2 regions of the Brucella sp. GW823-FHT04E01 genome follow, and region 1 is predicted to be linked to the other one. Evidence: riboswitches for the same ligand, from Rfam matches in the RefSeq annotation. Region 1 holds a riboswitch; the other holds the start of a gene.

Region 1 (7,759 bases):
CATCAATCCAAGCTGATGAGAAGGGTCGAGCCCGGCCACCGGCTCATCGGCGAGTATTACGGGCGTATCCTGCGCCAGAACGCGCGCAATCAGCACGCGTGCCCGTTCTCCGCCGGAAAGCTCGATCGCCGACCGTTCCCGAAATCGGGTAACATCCATACGCTGCATTGCGGTCTCGATGAGCATTTTATCCTGTGCGCTCATGCTCGCAAAAACCGGCTTCAAGGCGGAGCGTCCCAAAGAAACAAGCATCTCCACGGATACCGGCCACGCGACATCACGCTCCTGCGGCAGATAAGCGAGGTTCTGTGCTTTTGTCGAAGCGCTCATGTGGCGCACATCGCCTGTGTCGAGCGAAATTTCCCCGCTGGACCTCACAAGTCCCAAAATGGCGCGCAACAATGTCGTCTTGCCAGCACCGTTAGGTCCGATCAGTCCGATGAATTCACCACCATGCATATCGAAACTTGCCTCGCTGAGTACTGCCTTCCCGCCAAGCGTAACGGAAAGATTCTTTATCGAAAGCGATGTCATACGAGTTGCCTCCGATACTTGAACACAAGCCACAGAAAGAATGGTGCGCCAATGATTGCCGTCAGGACGCCCAGTTTCAGTTCACGTCCCGGCATGACGATGCGCACCAACACATCAGCAGCCAACAATAGGGCAGCCCCGCCGAAACCGCTGGCAACCAGCAATCGTGACGGACGTGCACCGACAAGCGGTCGCAGAAGATGAGGAACCACCAGTCCCACAAAACCGATTGCACCGGCAACAGCGGTGGAAGCACCCACGCAGGCCGCTGTGCCCAGCACGGCAAAAAGCTGCACACGAGCCAGATTGACGCCCATCGTTGCCGCAGCATCAGCCCCCAGTGTCAGACTGTCGAGTGATCGCCCGAGTGCCAGAAGCATCGCCCAGCCAACAAGGATGAATGGTGCGGCGAGAGCCACATGCGTCATCGATCTGTCGGCCAGTGAACCGAGCATCCAGAAGACGATCTCCATTGCAGCAAAGGGGTTAGGTGACAGGTTGAGCGCCAGCGCCGTCAATGCACCGGCGAGACTGGTCACCGCGACACCGGCCAATATGACCGCAAGCGTACCAGCATTGCGCCCCGCCAGAAGCTTGACGAGAAACACCGACACAAAGGCACCTGCAAGCGCGAGGAGCGGCAAAGCCAGCGGGAACAGAAGCGAGAGACCGCTATAAATAGCAATAACAGCACCGAATGACGCGGATGCACTCACACCAAGCAGGCCGGGTTCCGCAAGTGGATTGCGCAGGTAACCCTGCAAGGCAGCACCGGACAAACCAAGAGAAGCGCCGATGAGGAGCGCGAGCAGTGCCCGCGGCAGGCGGATTTCGCGCATGACCAGTACGATCATCTCGCTGTCATCGCCGAAAAGCGCCCTGAGGCTGTCGGTCATACCGATCGCAGCAGGCCCCGTCAGCAACGAAACGATGAAAAGCAAAGCCACAAGCATGGCCAGTCCGACGAGCAGAAGATAGAAGCGGTTCCGTTCAGTCACGCGCCGCCTCCGCAAGTTCTGCCACAGCTTCGACGCTGAATGGCCCACCGCAAACCGTCAGATTATCCGCTATCGTCACCGCCCTCGCCTGTTTTTCAAGCACTCGCAACGCCGGATGTTCGAAATTCTCGAAAGCCAGCGCAGGCGCGCGATCTCTTGAACTACGCACCAGAATATCCGGCTTCTCGAGCACCAGCTTTTCCAGCGGCAGCAGAGCTGAACCGCTGACCCCCGCCTTGTCGGCCAGATTATCAAGTCCGGCAAGACGCACAGCCTCATCGACCAGCGTTCCCCGACCGGATGTGTAACTGTTGGCATAATAAAGCGCGACTGTCTTGCGACGGGTCGGAGGTTGGATTGCCGCCAGAGCGGTTTTCATTTTGTCGATTTCCCGGTCGGCTTCCGCCTGTCTTCCAAGCACCTCACCCATGCGACGCAGATGATCTTCTATATCGCCGAACGTGCGGGCGGGCGCGAACTCTTCCACACGGATACCCAGTCTGCGCAACAGCTCAACCGTTGCTCTCGACGAGAATGTGCCCGCCAGCACGAGATCAGGTTTCATCAGAAAGACTTCTTCTGCCTGCGCATGGTTGACCGGAAGCTCCCAGGCTTTCACAGCCATGACGGATAGTTCCGGGTCCTGCGACAAGTAAGAAACCGATCGCAACTGGCCCTCATTAGCCAGCAACAATGCCAGCTGATCGGTGCATACATTAATGGAAACGACGTGATGGGGAATGTCCCCCGCGTCTGCCGAATTTCGAACGAATAGGGCCAGCCCCGCCGCGAGGCAGAAGCTGGTGATCCATTTTGCGGATGCCCTTTTCATTCTCTGTTCAGCCTCAGAAATTCCGGGTCAATCCGAGATTGATCGTGCGTCCCGGTGCAATATAGCCAGAGCTGGTCTGATAGTCCTTGTCAAAAATATTCTCGACCGAGAACTTCAACTGCGATTGCTTGTCGATGGAATAGAGCGCCACAAAATCAGCCGTCACATAATCTCCGAGTTTCTTGCTATTTGCAGCATCTGCATAACGCGAACCGCCATAGATCAGCCTTGCGGTCAGATCGAGCTTTTCAATCGGCGTGAAATTGACCTCAGCCGCAGCCTTGAAACGTTCGCGATAAGGAAGATCCTTATCCGTATCGTCATCGATTGGCTGCTTCAGGTCGATAGAACCTTTGACGCCCCAGCGATCATCAAAACGATGCGCCAATGTGGCTTCGAAACCCGTAACCTTCGCGCTGGCAACATTATAAGGCAGATAGGATGGTGCGGTGCTCATGATCGCATCGCGCAACCATGTCTGGTAGAAAGCCATATCAAGGCTTGTCGAAGCCGTAGCCTGCCAGTTCAAGCCGATTTCATATGATCGGGACTTTTCCGGCTGCAAATCAGGATTGGCGAAGCCCGGATAATAAAGCTCGTTGAAAGTCGGCGCCCGAAAACCCGTGGCATAGGATGACCGCAAAACAAGGTCCGGCAGAACTTCATAACTCGTACCGAGATTGTAGGTCACGACATCGCCGAACTGCCCATTATGGTCGTAACGCAGCCCGCCATCGAAGCGCAGCGCCTCATACTCCAGCGAATACTGACCAAATACAGCAGCCAGATCGCGGCTGGTTTCATCATAAGCAACGGTGGTGTTGATCTCCTCGCGATAGGCTTCCACACCGGCGGTCACGGTGTGGTTAACCGTGCCGGTGTCGAAACTCTTCTCGGTCGAGGCAAAAACGCCATAACGCTTGGTTTCAAACCGGTCCGAACCGCTCACGTCTTTTCGGAAGTTACGGCTGTTGTCGATACCGGTGCTGAATTCCAGCGTGGATGACCAATCCGCCGTATGATCAATGCGTGTTCCGATCTTGCCCGTAAATGCGGTACTATCGGCCTGGTTCGGTGACGGTGCCTTGGCATCATACTGATTGCGCCCTCGGCTGAGGAGACCGTCCGCATAAATTTTACCCCAGTCGAAATCCTTCGACAGGGCAAAGTTGAACGAGCCCTGCAAGAATCCATCGCGATCTGGTTCATGGCCATAGGCATCCGATGTGGTGAAGTCATATCCTTGCGTGCCGGTTATGGCCGCACCAAAGGCATAGTCGACACCGTCGTTGCTTCTTCCCTGTATGGTCCCGGAAGCATATCCACCCCATGGATGGCTGACACCGGTAGAAAGACTGCCGCACCACGAGCGCTCACCGCAGGCTCCGCCTTGCTTGGTGATGATATTGATCACCCCGCCCATGGCATCGGCACCGTATTGCGCAGAATGAGAACCCTTGGCAATTTCAACACGGTCGATGGAACTCAGAGGAATGTTCGCAAGCGCAGTTGCTCCGGTTGTCGCCGACGCTGTGCGCACACCATTGATGAGAACAACCGTCTGCTTGGAAGACATGCCACGCATGTAAATGTCCGACGACGAGCCCTGCCCGCCGTTCGTCTTTATGGAGATACCGCTATAGGACTTCAGCAACGATTGGAGATCGGGAGCAGCCGACCGTTCGATATCCGCTGAATCGATAACCGTTACAGATGAGGTCGAGCGCTGCAGCGAAGACGCGCGGCGCAATGGCGTAACCACGATTGTATCGAGGACGACACTGTCAGCACCGTTCGGCAGACTTTGAGCAAGCGTCGTGGACGGCAGCGCAAGAACGCTGGCCGATACCAATAAAACAGATGATTTCAAAAGATGCATTTTTCCCTCAACCCGCCGAACCGAAGAACGATACCGGCTTTTCCTCGCACCGCAGGTTGAAGTGATCGTGGCACTGAAGGCCCTTCTTCCCGACGGCAACATTTCAACAATGTCACCGCCACGGACAGCCGCGCCTGGACACACCCCGTATCCATGCATGGGTGACCGGATACGGCAGGTCTCCTGACTTCCGGGTCTTCGCTTCCCCTCCGCCTTCCCGATCGCACCTAATGCTTTCAGTGGCTTTTACCGCTCACACGGCTGTGGAGGATAGCTCTCCGGTTACAGTTGCGGGGGCAGTCGCGGCATCAACCAGAATGGCTTCACCGTGTTCCCTTTTCATCCGCCTGAACAGCGGAACCGTTTCCTGAGAATTGCGATAGCAACATGGTTAAGGATTCGCAACTCCGCTAAAGCACAATCCGGCACAGAAAACTGAATCACATTGGCAAGGAATGGATTCAGCCTCCTGATTTTAAAGAATTTTCCTATCGCAGGAACGCACGGAAACGCTGAAGCGCGAAGTAGAACAGCACAGAGCCAATGACGATCAGCGCCAGAAATTGCGGCCAGACGACACCGAGCCCTGCTCCGCGAAACAGGATCGATTGGGCCAATATGACGAAATGCGTATTCGGCGCTGCCAGCATGATTGTCTGGATGATTTCAGGCATGCTTTCGCGAGGTGTTGTCCCTCCCGAAAGCACCTGCAAAGGCAGAAGCACCAGCATGAGCAGCATTCCGAACTGCGGCATCGAACCAGCCGCAGTTGCCAGAAAGATGCCAAGGCTGGTCGTCGCAAAAAGCTGGAGCGCTGCACCAACGAGAAACAGCGACACCGACCCATAGATAGGAACGGCAAGCAGCCCCTGCACCACGAAAACCAATGCAAATGCCGAGGCAACCAGCACGACCAGCCCCATGGACCAAATCTTGCTGACCATGATTTCAACCGGCGTCACGGGCATAACCAATAGATGTTCTATGGTTCCGTGTTCGCGTTCCCGAATGAGCGCCGCGCCCGTCAGGATGATCGATAACATCGTAACCGATGAAATCACATTGTTGATCGCGCCGAACCAGCCCTTGTTCAAATCCTGATTGAATCTCGCTCTGAGATTGAGTTCAACCGGCGTTTGTGCGCCACCGCGATAGCGATTTAGAAACTCGCCCACCTCACTCGACACAATCGACTGCACATAGCCGCCACCCGTAAAGGCCTGGCTCATTCGGGTTGCATCGACATTGAGCTGAATTGTCGGCGAACGACCCGCCAGAAGATCACGCTGGAAATTCGGCGGTATATTCAGAGCGAAAGTATCAAGCCCCTCATCCATCCGGACATCCATTTCATAGGATGAAATCAGCTTCGGAGGCACGAAATATGGCGGATAAAATGCCGTCGTGATCCGGCTCGAAACCGGCGACTGATCTTCGTCGACAATCGCTATCGCCGCATTGTTGAGGGTTTCGGGCATTGCTTTCGATGCCGTATAGATCGCAAGCGTAAAGGCATAGACAATCAGGATCAGCAGCATCGGATCGCGAGCCAAACCACGCAGTTCCTTCACGCCAAGCTGGAATATGTTAGATATCCGCATCTTAGCTCGCCTGTTTCTTGAGAAGAACGATAGCGAGCGCCATGAGAACCGGCACCGCGATCAACAACGGCAAAAACGAACCTGCCAGATCGGCAAAACCCAGTGCCTTGGAGAAAACCCCGCGAGAAATGGTCACAAAATAAGTCGCGGGATAGATTTTACCGATGAACGCGCCCGCACCTTGCAGCGACGATACGGGGTCAATGATACCGGAATATTGCACAGCCGGAATGAGTGTCAGAAGTGCCGTTCCGAAGATCGCTGCAATCTGGCTGTTCATGAAGGTGGACAGCACCAACCCCATGCCGGTCGCAATTGTGACATAGAGCAGCGCCGCCAGCGCATAAGTCGGAAAACTCCCTGTGAACGGCACCTGGAAAATAAACACCGCAAAGGCTGTCAGCATCAGGAAATTCAAAAATGCCAGCCCGATATAGGGTAACTGCTTGCCAAACAGAAACTCGAATTTCGTCACCGGCGTCACGTAAAAATTGATGATCGACCCCAGTTCCTTTTCCCGAACTACGCTCAATACCGCCAGCATCGAAGGGATCATGAGCAGCAGCAATGGAATCACCGCCGGCACCATAGCTACGAGGCTTTGCACATCCGGATTATAGCGGTAGCGTATCTCCAGATTGAAACTGCCAACATTCGCCGCATTGCCATAAAGCTCACGGGCTTTTTGCGTCAGCCAGTTGGCGTGCATGCCTTGAACATAGCCTTTGATCGTCTCGGCACGAGTGGGCATCGCACCGTCAATCCAGGCAGCAACTTCCACCGGGCGGCCGCGCATGACATTTGCGCCGAAATTTGGTGGTATCTCGATAGCCAGACTGATCTCGCCATCGCGCATTCGTCGGTCCAGATCGTCATAATCGGTTATGGGAACCTGTTCAGAAAAATATCGCGAGCCTGCAATCTGCTGCGTGTAATCGCGGCTGATCGTCGTATCGTCACGATCAAGCACGGCAAACTTCAAATCCTCGACATCCAGGTTAATACCGTAACCAATAACGAACATCAGGATAACGCTACCCAGAATAGCCAGCGTTGCGCGGATCGGATCACGCTTCAGTTCCAAAGCCTCACGTCGTGTGTACGCCAGCATTCGCCGCAGGTCCGGCCACCAGCCTGGAGCCTTCTTTGGATGTGCTTCACCTGCCTCTCCCATTTGATCTGAAATAGCTACCGGCAATGGCGCTGACTGTTCTGTCTCGCCAATAGCGTCCTGCAGATATGCGACGAAGGCTTCTTCCAGAGTTTCAGCATTGCGACTCTTGGTAATCGCCTTCGGCGTATCGCTGATCAGCACCTTGCCCGCATGCATCAGCGAAATCCGGTCGCAAAGCTCCGCTTCGTTCATGAAATGGGTAGAGACGAAAATCGTCACATTGTCCTTGCGCGACAGATCAGCGAGGATTTGCCAGAAAGCATCACGAGCGACCGGGTCCACACCCGATGTCGGCTCATCGAGAATGAGAATATCAGGTGAATGGATCAAAGCCACAGCCAGTGACAGGCGCTGGCGGATACCGAGCGGCAAGGCATCGGGTAAGGAATCCATGACCTCAATGAGATCAAAGCGTTCGGTCAATTCCTTGATACGGCGTTCGGTCAGATCCGGCGCCATATCGAACAATTTGGCGTGGAGTTCCAAATTCTGACGAACAGTCAACTCCGAATAAAGCGAAAACGCTTGCGACATATATCCGACATGGCGGCGTATATCGATATCCTTGGGATCGACCTCTCGCCCGAACAGTCGCGCCGTTCCGTCGCTGGCAGGCAACAGCCCGGTCAGAACCTTCATGGTCGTGGTCTTGCCGCAACCGTTGGAACCCAGAAAACCGAAGATTTCACCGCGCGGAATTCGAAAACTTACATTATTCACCGCAGTGAAGCTGCCAAAACG
Region 2 (7,759 bases), on a different contig from region 1:
AGGTAACCGTATAGAAATAGATATTCGTGAAATCGACGCCCTCCTCCGAGCCGTAATAAATCCGCTCGCGGGCGAGATAACCATGCAGATTCATCTGGCCGAGACCGATGGCATGGCTTTCATCATTACCTCGGGCGACCGACGGCACGGAACCGATTTGGCTCATATCGGAAACTGCTGTCAGAGCGCGGATGGAGGTTTCGATGGTCTTGCCGAAATCGGAGGAGTCCATTGCCGATGCAATGTTGAGCGAACCCAGATTGCACGAAATATCCTTGCCGAGATGATCATAGGAAAGGTCTTCGCCGAAGATGCTCGCCTCACTCACCTGGAGGATTTCCGAACAGAGATTGCTCATGGTGATGCGCCCGTCAATCGGATTGGCGCGGTTCACCGTGTCCTCGAACATGATATAGGGATAACCGGACTCGAACTGGATTTCCGCCAGCACCTGAAAGAACTCGCGTGCATTGATCTTCTTCTTGGCAATACGCGCATCGTCGACCATTTCCCGATATTTTTCGGTAACTGAAATCTCGGTCAGTGGCACGCCGTAAACCCGCTCCACATCATAGGGCGAGAAGAGGTACATATCCTCGTTATTCTTTGCGAGTTCGAAGGTAATGTCTGGAATGACCACACCAAGCGACAAGGTTTTAATGCGGATTTTCTCGTCGGCGTTTTCGCGCTTCGTATCCAGAAAGCGCATGATATCCGGGTGATGGGCGTGCAAGTAAACAGCACCCGCTCCTTGTCGCGCACCCAGCTGATTGGCGTAGGAAAAGGAATCCTCAAGAAGCTTCATCACCGGAATGATACCGGATGATTGGTTCTGAATCTGCTTGATAGGTGCGCCCGCCTCGCGAATATTGGTAAGGCTCAAGGCCACCCCGCCGCCCCGCTTCGACAATTGCAACGCCGAATTGATCGAGCGCCCGATGGACTCCATATTGTCTTCAACCCGCAGCAGAAAACAGGAAACGAGCTCGCCGCGCTGCTTCTTGCCTGCATTGAGGAAAGTCGGCGTCGCAGGCTGGTAGCGGCCTGCAATGATCTCCTTCATCAGATTGCGTGCCAGCTGTTCATTGCCGCGCGCCAGCGTCAGCGCTACCATGCAGACACGGTCTTCATAGCGCTCCAGATAGCGCTTTCCATCGAAGGTTTTCAGCGTATAGCTGGTGTAATATTTGAACGCGCCGAGAAAGGTCGGAAACCGGAATTTCTTCGCATAGGCTTCGTCGAAAAGATCGCGCACGAAATTGAAGGAATACTGATCCAGTACCTCTTGCTCGTAATAGCCTTCGGTCACCAGATAATCGATCTTTTCCCGCAAGTTATGGAAAAAGACCGTGTTCTGGTTCACGTGCTGGAGGAAATATTGGCGCGCAGCCTGCCGGTCACGGTCAAGCTGGATTTTTCCCTCGTCATCGTAAAGGTTCAGCATCGCGTTGAGCGCGTGATAATCCAGCCCATCCAAAGATTTTGACGGTTTACTGCTGTTGGAAGTTACAGCTTGAGGCGCATCCTGCGCCACTGGCTGTGCCTCGCGCTCTCGGATCAAGGTCGTGTCTGCCGTGTCCAAAATCGTTCCATCCCGTTTTTGACATTGCCAATGTCCTTATCGGTTCCCAGAAGCTCGAAGCGGTAGAGATAGGGAACCTGACATTTGGCGGAGATAATGTTGCCGGCGATACAGAAAGCCTCGCCGAAATTGCTGTTTCCCGCGGCAATCACGCCGCGGATGAAAGAGCGGTTGCTCTCATCGTTGAGAAAGCGGATCACAGGCTTGGGGACAGCGCCCTTGGAGCCGCCGCCACCATATGTGGGCGTCACGATCACGAATGGCTCGCGCACCTGCAATCCGCCTGAACCGTCCATCGGGATACGGTTCGACCGCATTCCAAGCCGCTCGACAAACCGGTGTGTATTTTCCGACCGGCTGGAGAAATAGACGATCAGGCTCATGTGACCATAGCCCTCAGGCGAGAGCGCTGATCATATCGGGCCGGAAGCCCGCCCAATGGGATTCACCTGCCACAACCACCGGCACCTGGCGATAACCCATGTCTTGAACGAGATGGAAAGCATCGGCATCGGCAGAGATATCGATGACTTCATATTCGATACCCTGGCGGTCGAGGGCGCGCGTGGTGGCCGTGCACTGGACACAGGCGGGTTTGCTGTAAACGGTGACGTTCATTTTTTCCTCACTGGAGCATGTCTCCCAAAAGTGGGAACCGGTTTTGGGGTTAAGACATGCGTAAAAACAAAGAGATAGAGCATTTCCAACGGTCCGGTTTAAACTGGAATACTCTCGATAGGAGACGCAAAGAGCCGTTCGCGCATCGCAAAATGCGCGTCGAAAGACATGAGATACGGGATCGGCCAGCCGCACGAACAAGCAGCCTGACCACACAAACTATGCCTCGAAGGGAGGATCGGAACCGAAACTGAATAAACTGGACATGGACTTCACCCCGAAGCTATGAGCGGGAAGTTCGGGGCAGCAACCCGTAAGGCAACGATTTGCCACACAAGATTGCGCGCCAACCGGACACCCCGCCCGTGGACGTACTCGTTCAAGGCAGGTCTCCTGGCTCTCGGATCAACATTCTGTCCGCCTTCCCAGCCAAAGCCAGTGACGTGATGGACAGAACTCTCCGCTTACAGTTGCGGGGGCAGCTCCGGCATTGCCGCATCCATCATGGATGAAACGCACCGGATTCCCGTCTTAGCTTTCGACCCAACGAATCGAAAGAACCTAGAACACTATATATAGTAGTCGAAGTTAAAAACTCGTCAATAGATAGTTGGCCGCAAAGCGTAGAATGAACGAAGCGTTCTTTACCCAGCTGGCTTAATCGGTTTCGGTCTGAACTCCGGTTTGATAGCCTTGAGGGCCATGCGATCCACCATTGCGGGGGCAATCAGTTTCAACCAGCGCCCAAATCGCATCTGGCGGGTCATCAACACTTCACGCTTGCGAGCCTGCACGCCTTCCAGCATCAGCCGCACAGCTTCCTCGACGGGCATCATGTCATCTTCGCGCACACCACTTGTTCCCAGCACGCCGCCGCTTGCGCTGTAACCCACCTTGCGAATGTCGGTTTTGACAACGCCCGGATAGACGATGGTAATGGATATGCCGCTTGGTTCCAGTTCCGCGCGAAGCGCCTCGCAGAAACCCGAAAGAGCGAACTTCGTTCCGCTATAGGCAGTGCGCCCCGGCACACCGATCAATCCGGCAACAGAAGACACAGCCACGATCCGTCCCTTGCTAGCGGCAAGATACGGAAGTGCTGCATGAATGGGCCAGACGCTACCCCAGTAATTCAACTCCATCAGATCATGCATCCAGTTGAGATCATCTGGTTTGATCTCAGCAAAATTGGCGTGGGCCGACATGCCTGCATTCACGATCAAAGTGTCGATACGACCGAAAGCGGAAACGGTTTTACTGATAAGATCGATACAGGCTGTACGATCTTTCACATCGGTTGGTACCACGAGAACCGAACTGCCCAGTTGCCGCAACTCTGTGGCCAGATTTTCCAGCTTTTCAACATTGCGCGCAGCAAGCACCAGAGCAGCATTGGCACGGTCACGCCGGGCAATCTGCCGTGCGGTTTCAGCGCCGATACCATCCGATGCTCCTGTTATGATCGTCACGTCCATGCCCGGCCCTCCCCTGCCTATCGATCCGACGACAGGCAAGGTACAGGCAGGGCAATCAATGCGTCCAGTGGTTTAGACCTTGCGCGATAGAATAGCAGCAAGAGCGAGACCACCGATCAGCGATATGTGCTCCAGCGCCACCGTCATATCCCGGAAAGCTTCTTCTCCTTCCTTTGCCCAGAACGGGTGGGCAACAGGAATGGTCAGGATCGTAAAGACGGCAAGAGCACCACAAGCCAACCAGATTCCGCGATTGAAGATGATCATCAGCGATCCGACAATCTGCAAAAGCAGGGTTGCGCTGTTGAACAGCCAGCCCGGATGAAGACCAAAGCTTTCCATTTCCGCAGCATTGGCGCCGAAGTTGAAGAGCTTGGCCAACCCACTCGACCAGAAAATGAAGGTAAGGACCACCCGCGCCAGCAAAAGGCTGGCATGGGAATCGAGGATGTTGGCGATGAAACGCGGCATTGGTCAACCCTTTCCGCCGGTGATACGGATAACCTTGAATGCGACCGCCACGGCAACTGCTGGCGCGAGTGCGAATATCACCGACAGCCAGAGCGAGGCATTTGCCGCGCCCTCCACACCTCCCGGCACGGCAATGCCGGCAAAATTGGCAATCATCCCCGCGCAAGCCGTCCCGAAGGCTATGGCGAAGAGTTGTACGGTCGTCATTCCACCCGCTGCGAGATCCTGCTCGGTGGACGGAGCGCTCTGATAGACGCGGGTAACGAGGCTTGGCCATGCAAGACCGATCCCGAAACCGATCAGGATGAGCCCAAGGCAGACGGGCGCGAGCAGCAACCAGTTGCCGTTGCCATGGATCGGGAGAAATATGGCGAGCAGGACAAGACCGGCGAGCGCCAGAACAGGTCCGGCAACGACAAGCTTGTCGCCCCCCTTCTCCTGCCATCTGGAACTGAGGAAGGATGCCACCGTCCAGCCGATTGCCATAAGTGCCGCCAGATATCCTGCCCAGAGCGGAGACTGGCCATGCAAGTGCTGCAGCAGATAAGGCACGTATATTTCGGGCTGCATGCTGAGCATCAAAAGCGCGATCGTAAGGTAAAGAGTCCCGAGCGGCGTCGACAGGCTGAACGAGCGGCGCGGCAGGAGACGTGCCTTGGCGTCGCGCTCCACGAATGTGATGATGGCGATCATGAACATCGCCACACCCAAACCGACGACCTTCCATAGCGTTTCCTGTGACAGGCTCCCCGCTGAAACCGCAAGGACAGCGCCGGTCAAGAGGATGAGTTGAAGAATCGGAATGGAAACACGCTCGTTTTTATCCCAGCTCGAGCGTGGCAAAGTCGCGAATGCCACCACAGCGAAAAGACCCGATACCGGCAGCAATGACCAGAAAGCGGCGCGCCATGCGCCATATTCGGCAAAGATGCCGCCAATCGCCGGCCCGATCAGCGTGGCCACGCCGAACATAGCGGAAATAAGACCGATGGCCCGGCCCCACAGGCGCTCCGGCAAAACGACACGGGTGAGACCATAGGCGAGCGCGTAAAGAAATCCGCCACCGAGGCCTTGCACGCTCCGCCCCGCCAGCATGACCGGCATGTTGATGGCCAGAGACGAGATCAGTGTGCCTGCTGCGAACAGCAGGGTCGCCACGACATAAGCGCCTCTTGGACCGGCACTTTTCAGCAGCCGCGCGGTGAGCGCAGCCCCTAGAATGGAGGCAACGACGAACAAGGTCGTCGCCCAGGCATAGAAATCCATGCCGCCAATGTCCTGCACCACGCTCGGCATGACTGTAGTCGCGATATACATATTGACCGCATGGAGAGTGACCCCTCCGGCCAAAGCCAGGGCATAGAGACCATTTTTACCCCTTAGAAGCTCCCCCCAGCCAGCAGGCGCATGTCCCGCAATCCCCGCTGGTGTTGTTTCTTCGATCGAACTTTGCACTGTCGGCCTCCGTGAACTGAATTGTTGCCGACGGGTTTATAGGACCTCAACTTTGGTTGAGGTCAATAGGCTATTTCCACTGGAAACGAAGGCTTTTGACCGGTGCGAAATGTGGCATGGAACGCCGCAAGATTGCCGCTGCGAATGAGCGCAGCAGCGTCGGACAGGTTCGCCTCAGATGCAGGGAAGTCAGATAAGATTGCCGGGCTTGACCATCAATCTTCTGGGACCGGCGCCTTGCTGACCGAGGATGTCATCCGGATTTCGCAACGGGCATTCGGACAGCGAGAGACAACCGCAGCCGATGCAACTCGTAATCTGGTCACGAAGCTGCATCAGACTGTCGATGCGTTCCTGAAGCATGTCTTTCCAGGCTTCCGAAAAACGTCTCCAGTCGTCTGCCGTCGGTACGTGGTCGTGGGGAAGGTCTTCCAGCGCTTCACGAATGATCGCAAGCGGGATGCCCGCACGTTGCGCGATCTTGATAATGGCGATGCGGCGCAGCACGGCACGGTGATAGCGGCGCTGGTTGCCCTCTGTGCGCCAGCCCTCGATGAGCCCCTTGGTTTCATAGAAATGGACCGTAGATACCGCCACGCCGGCGCGCCGGGAAACGTCACCAACCGTCAGGCTTTTCTTGAGACCTGAATGTTCCATATCGTCAAACTCGATCATGCCGAATGTGTAGGCCGCAGCCCCGCACAATTGCAAGACGCGTCATAAATCCGCATCATGTCTCAACGCGCGATAATTGCGGCGTGCCCATAGCAACGGGCGCGAATGCAGCGGCAGATCGGTATTCGTTACCAGCCCGGCAAAAAGCGTGTGATCCGCCATTGGAACGTTGCCCGCCAGTTCGCAGTCAATGGCAGCCGAAGCCCCGAAAAGACGCGGTCTCCCAGACGGCCATTCGCCCCACACACCAATGAGAAATCTCTGCGCGGGGGGAACCTTTCCCGCGAAGGCATCGCCGATCATCTCCTGCCCTTCCGCGAGCATGGCGAGCGAGAAGCCGCCATCAGAAAGGATCGCCGTTGCCAGCGCGCTGTCGCTTTTCACCGAAACCAAAACCATGGGCGGCTCGGCGGAAAGCGACAACACCGCTGTCACCGTGCGACCGTGGGCTTCACCGGCATCGCATGAGGTCAGCACGGACACTGTTGCGGCCATCCGCGACATCGCATCCGCGAACTCTCGCTTCGAAACGGCGCCGATTGCGTCGCGGTCTATATGCAGCACGTTTCTGTTCATCATCTCAGGCAACCTTCGGCTTCTGTCCCTGATAACGCCGGTCGGAAACGCCCCGCAGCGCTTCCGACCGGCCATGGCCTCACGTCGGGATGTCCGTTCGGCCATATCGTTTCCAAACAGCTATTCGGAATGCTGTTTCAGATAGGCGATCATGTTTTCGAGGTCTTTCTCCCTGGTCAGTCCGGCAAAAGCCATCCAGGTGCCTTTCACCATGGCCTGCGGCTTCCTGAGAAAAGCCTTCAATTCCTCGTCGTTCCAGACCAACCCCTCAGCAGCCGCCTTGCGCATCGCATCCGAATAGGGATAGCCCGGATAGGAGGCGGCCTTGCGGCCCACCACGCCTTTCAGTGATGGGCCGCGTTTGCTTTCGTCGGCATCCGCCGTGTGGCAGACGGAGCATCGCTTGAAGAGTTTTTCTCCCGCCGCAGCATCTGCCCCTTCACCAGAGGCAGCTGTCGAAACAAGAAGGACATTGGAAAAAGCAAGGGGAACAAAAAGAAGCGACAAGCGCATGGACGATACTCCAGATGATCGGCCATGCTTCTCTAGTTCCTCAACCTTGGTTGAGGTCAAGAGCAAATCTCGTCTGCTTCCTCATTTTTAGACAACGCTCGTGGAAAAATTCGCAGCAGCGCTCAACACAGCCCGTATCGATGCGGTTGCGATATCGTCGTCGATCCCGACGCCGAAAACTTTCCGTCCATCATGCGTACGGCATTCGATATAAGCCGCAGCCTGCGCGTAGGTGCCCTTTTTCAATGAATGTTCGTGATAGTCGACGATTTCCAGATCGATATCGCAACCGGCCTGCAATGCCGAGACCGCACTTGATATCAAACCATTGCCGTGCCCGGTTATGGCGATTTCCTGCCCGCGATGCCGAATGCGCCCGGCGAAGACACGCGCC

What was found. A riboswitch is a leader RNA that binds a small molecule or an ion and turns the genes downstream of it on or off. The one in region 1 is predicted to bind cobalamin.
Positions count from the first base shown of each region.
Region 2: another riboswitch for cobalamin. It lies ahead of nrdH (glutaredoxin-like protein NrdH); the one in region 1 lies ahead of AC1RHM_RS03175 (TonB-dependent receptor domain-containing protein).

Region 1 covers NZ_JBXAIK010000001.1:617,470-625,228, forward strand. The annotation lists gene AC1RHM_RS03160 (ABC transporter ATP-binding protein) at 1-534, opposite strand, end outside; gene AC1RHM_RS03165 (FecCD family ABC transporter permease) at 531-1,532, opposite strand; gene AC1RHM_RS03170 (ABC transporter substrate-binding protein) at 1,525-2,364, opposite strand; gene AC1RHM_RS03175 (TonB-dependent receptor domain-containing protein) at 2,378-4,243, opposite strand; cobalamin riboswitch at 4,400-4,623, opposite strand; gene AC1RHM_RS03180 (ABC transporter permease) at 4,732-5,844, opposite strand; gene rbbA (ribosome-associated ATPase/putative transporter RbbA) at 5,846-7,759, opposite strand, start outside.
Region 2 covers NZ_JBXAIK010000002.1:854,442-862,200, reverse strand. The annotation lists gene nrdE (class 1b ribonucleoside-diphosphate reductase subunit alpha) at 1-1,582, opposite strand, end outside; gene nrdI (class Ib ribonucleoside-diphosphate reductase assembly flavoprotein NrdI) at 1,558-1,965, opposite strand; gene nrdH (glutaredoxin-like protein NrdH) at 1,979-2,200, opposite strand; cobalamin riboswitch at 2,567-2,780, opposite strand; gene AC1RHM_RS09395 (SDR family oxidoreductase) at 2,845-3,675, opposite strand; gene AC1RHM_RS09390 (DoxX family protein) at 3,748-4,146, opposite strand; gene AC1RHM_RS09385 (MFS transporter) at 4,150-5,601, opposite strand; gene soxR (redox-sensitive transcriptional activator SoxR) at 5,791-6,258, opposite strand; gene AC1RHM_RS09375 (flavin reductase family protein) at 6,319-6,855, opposite strand; gene AC1RHM_RS09370 (c-type cytochrome) at 6,973-7,365, opposite strand; gene leuA (2-isopropylmalate synthase) at 7,453-7,759, opposite strand, start outside.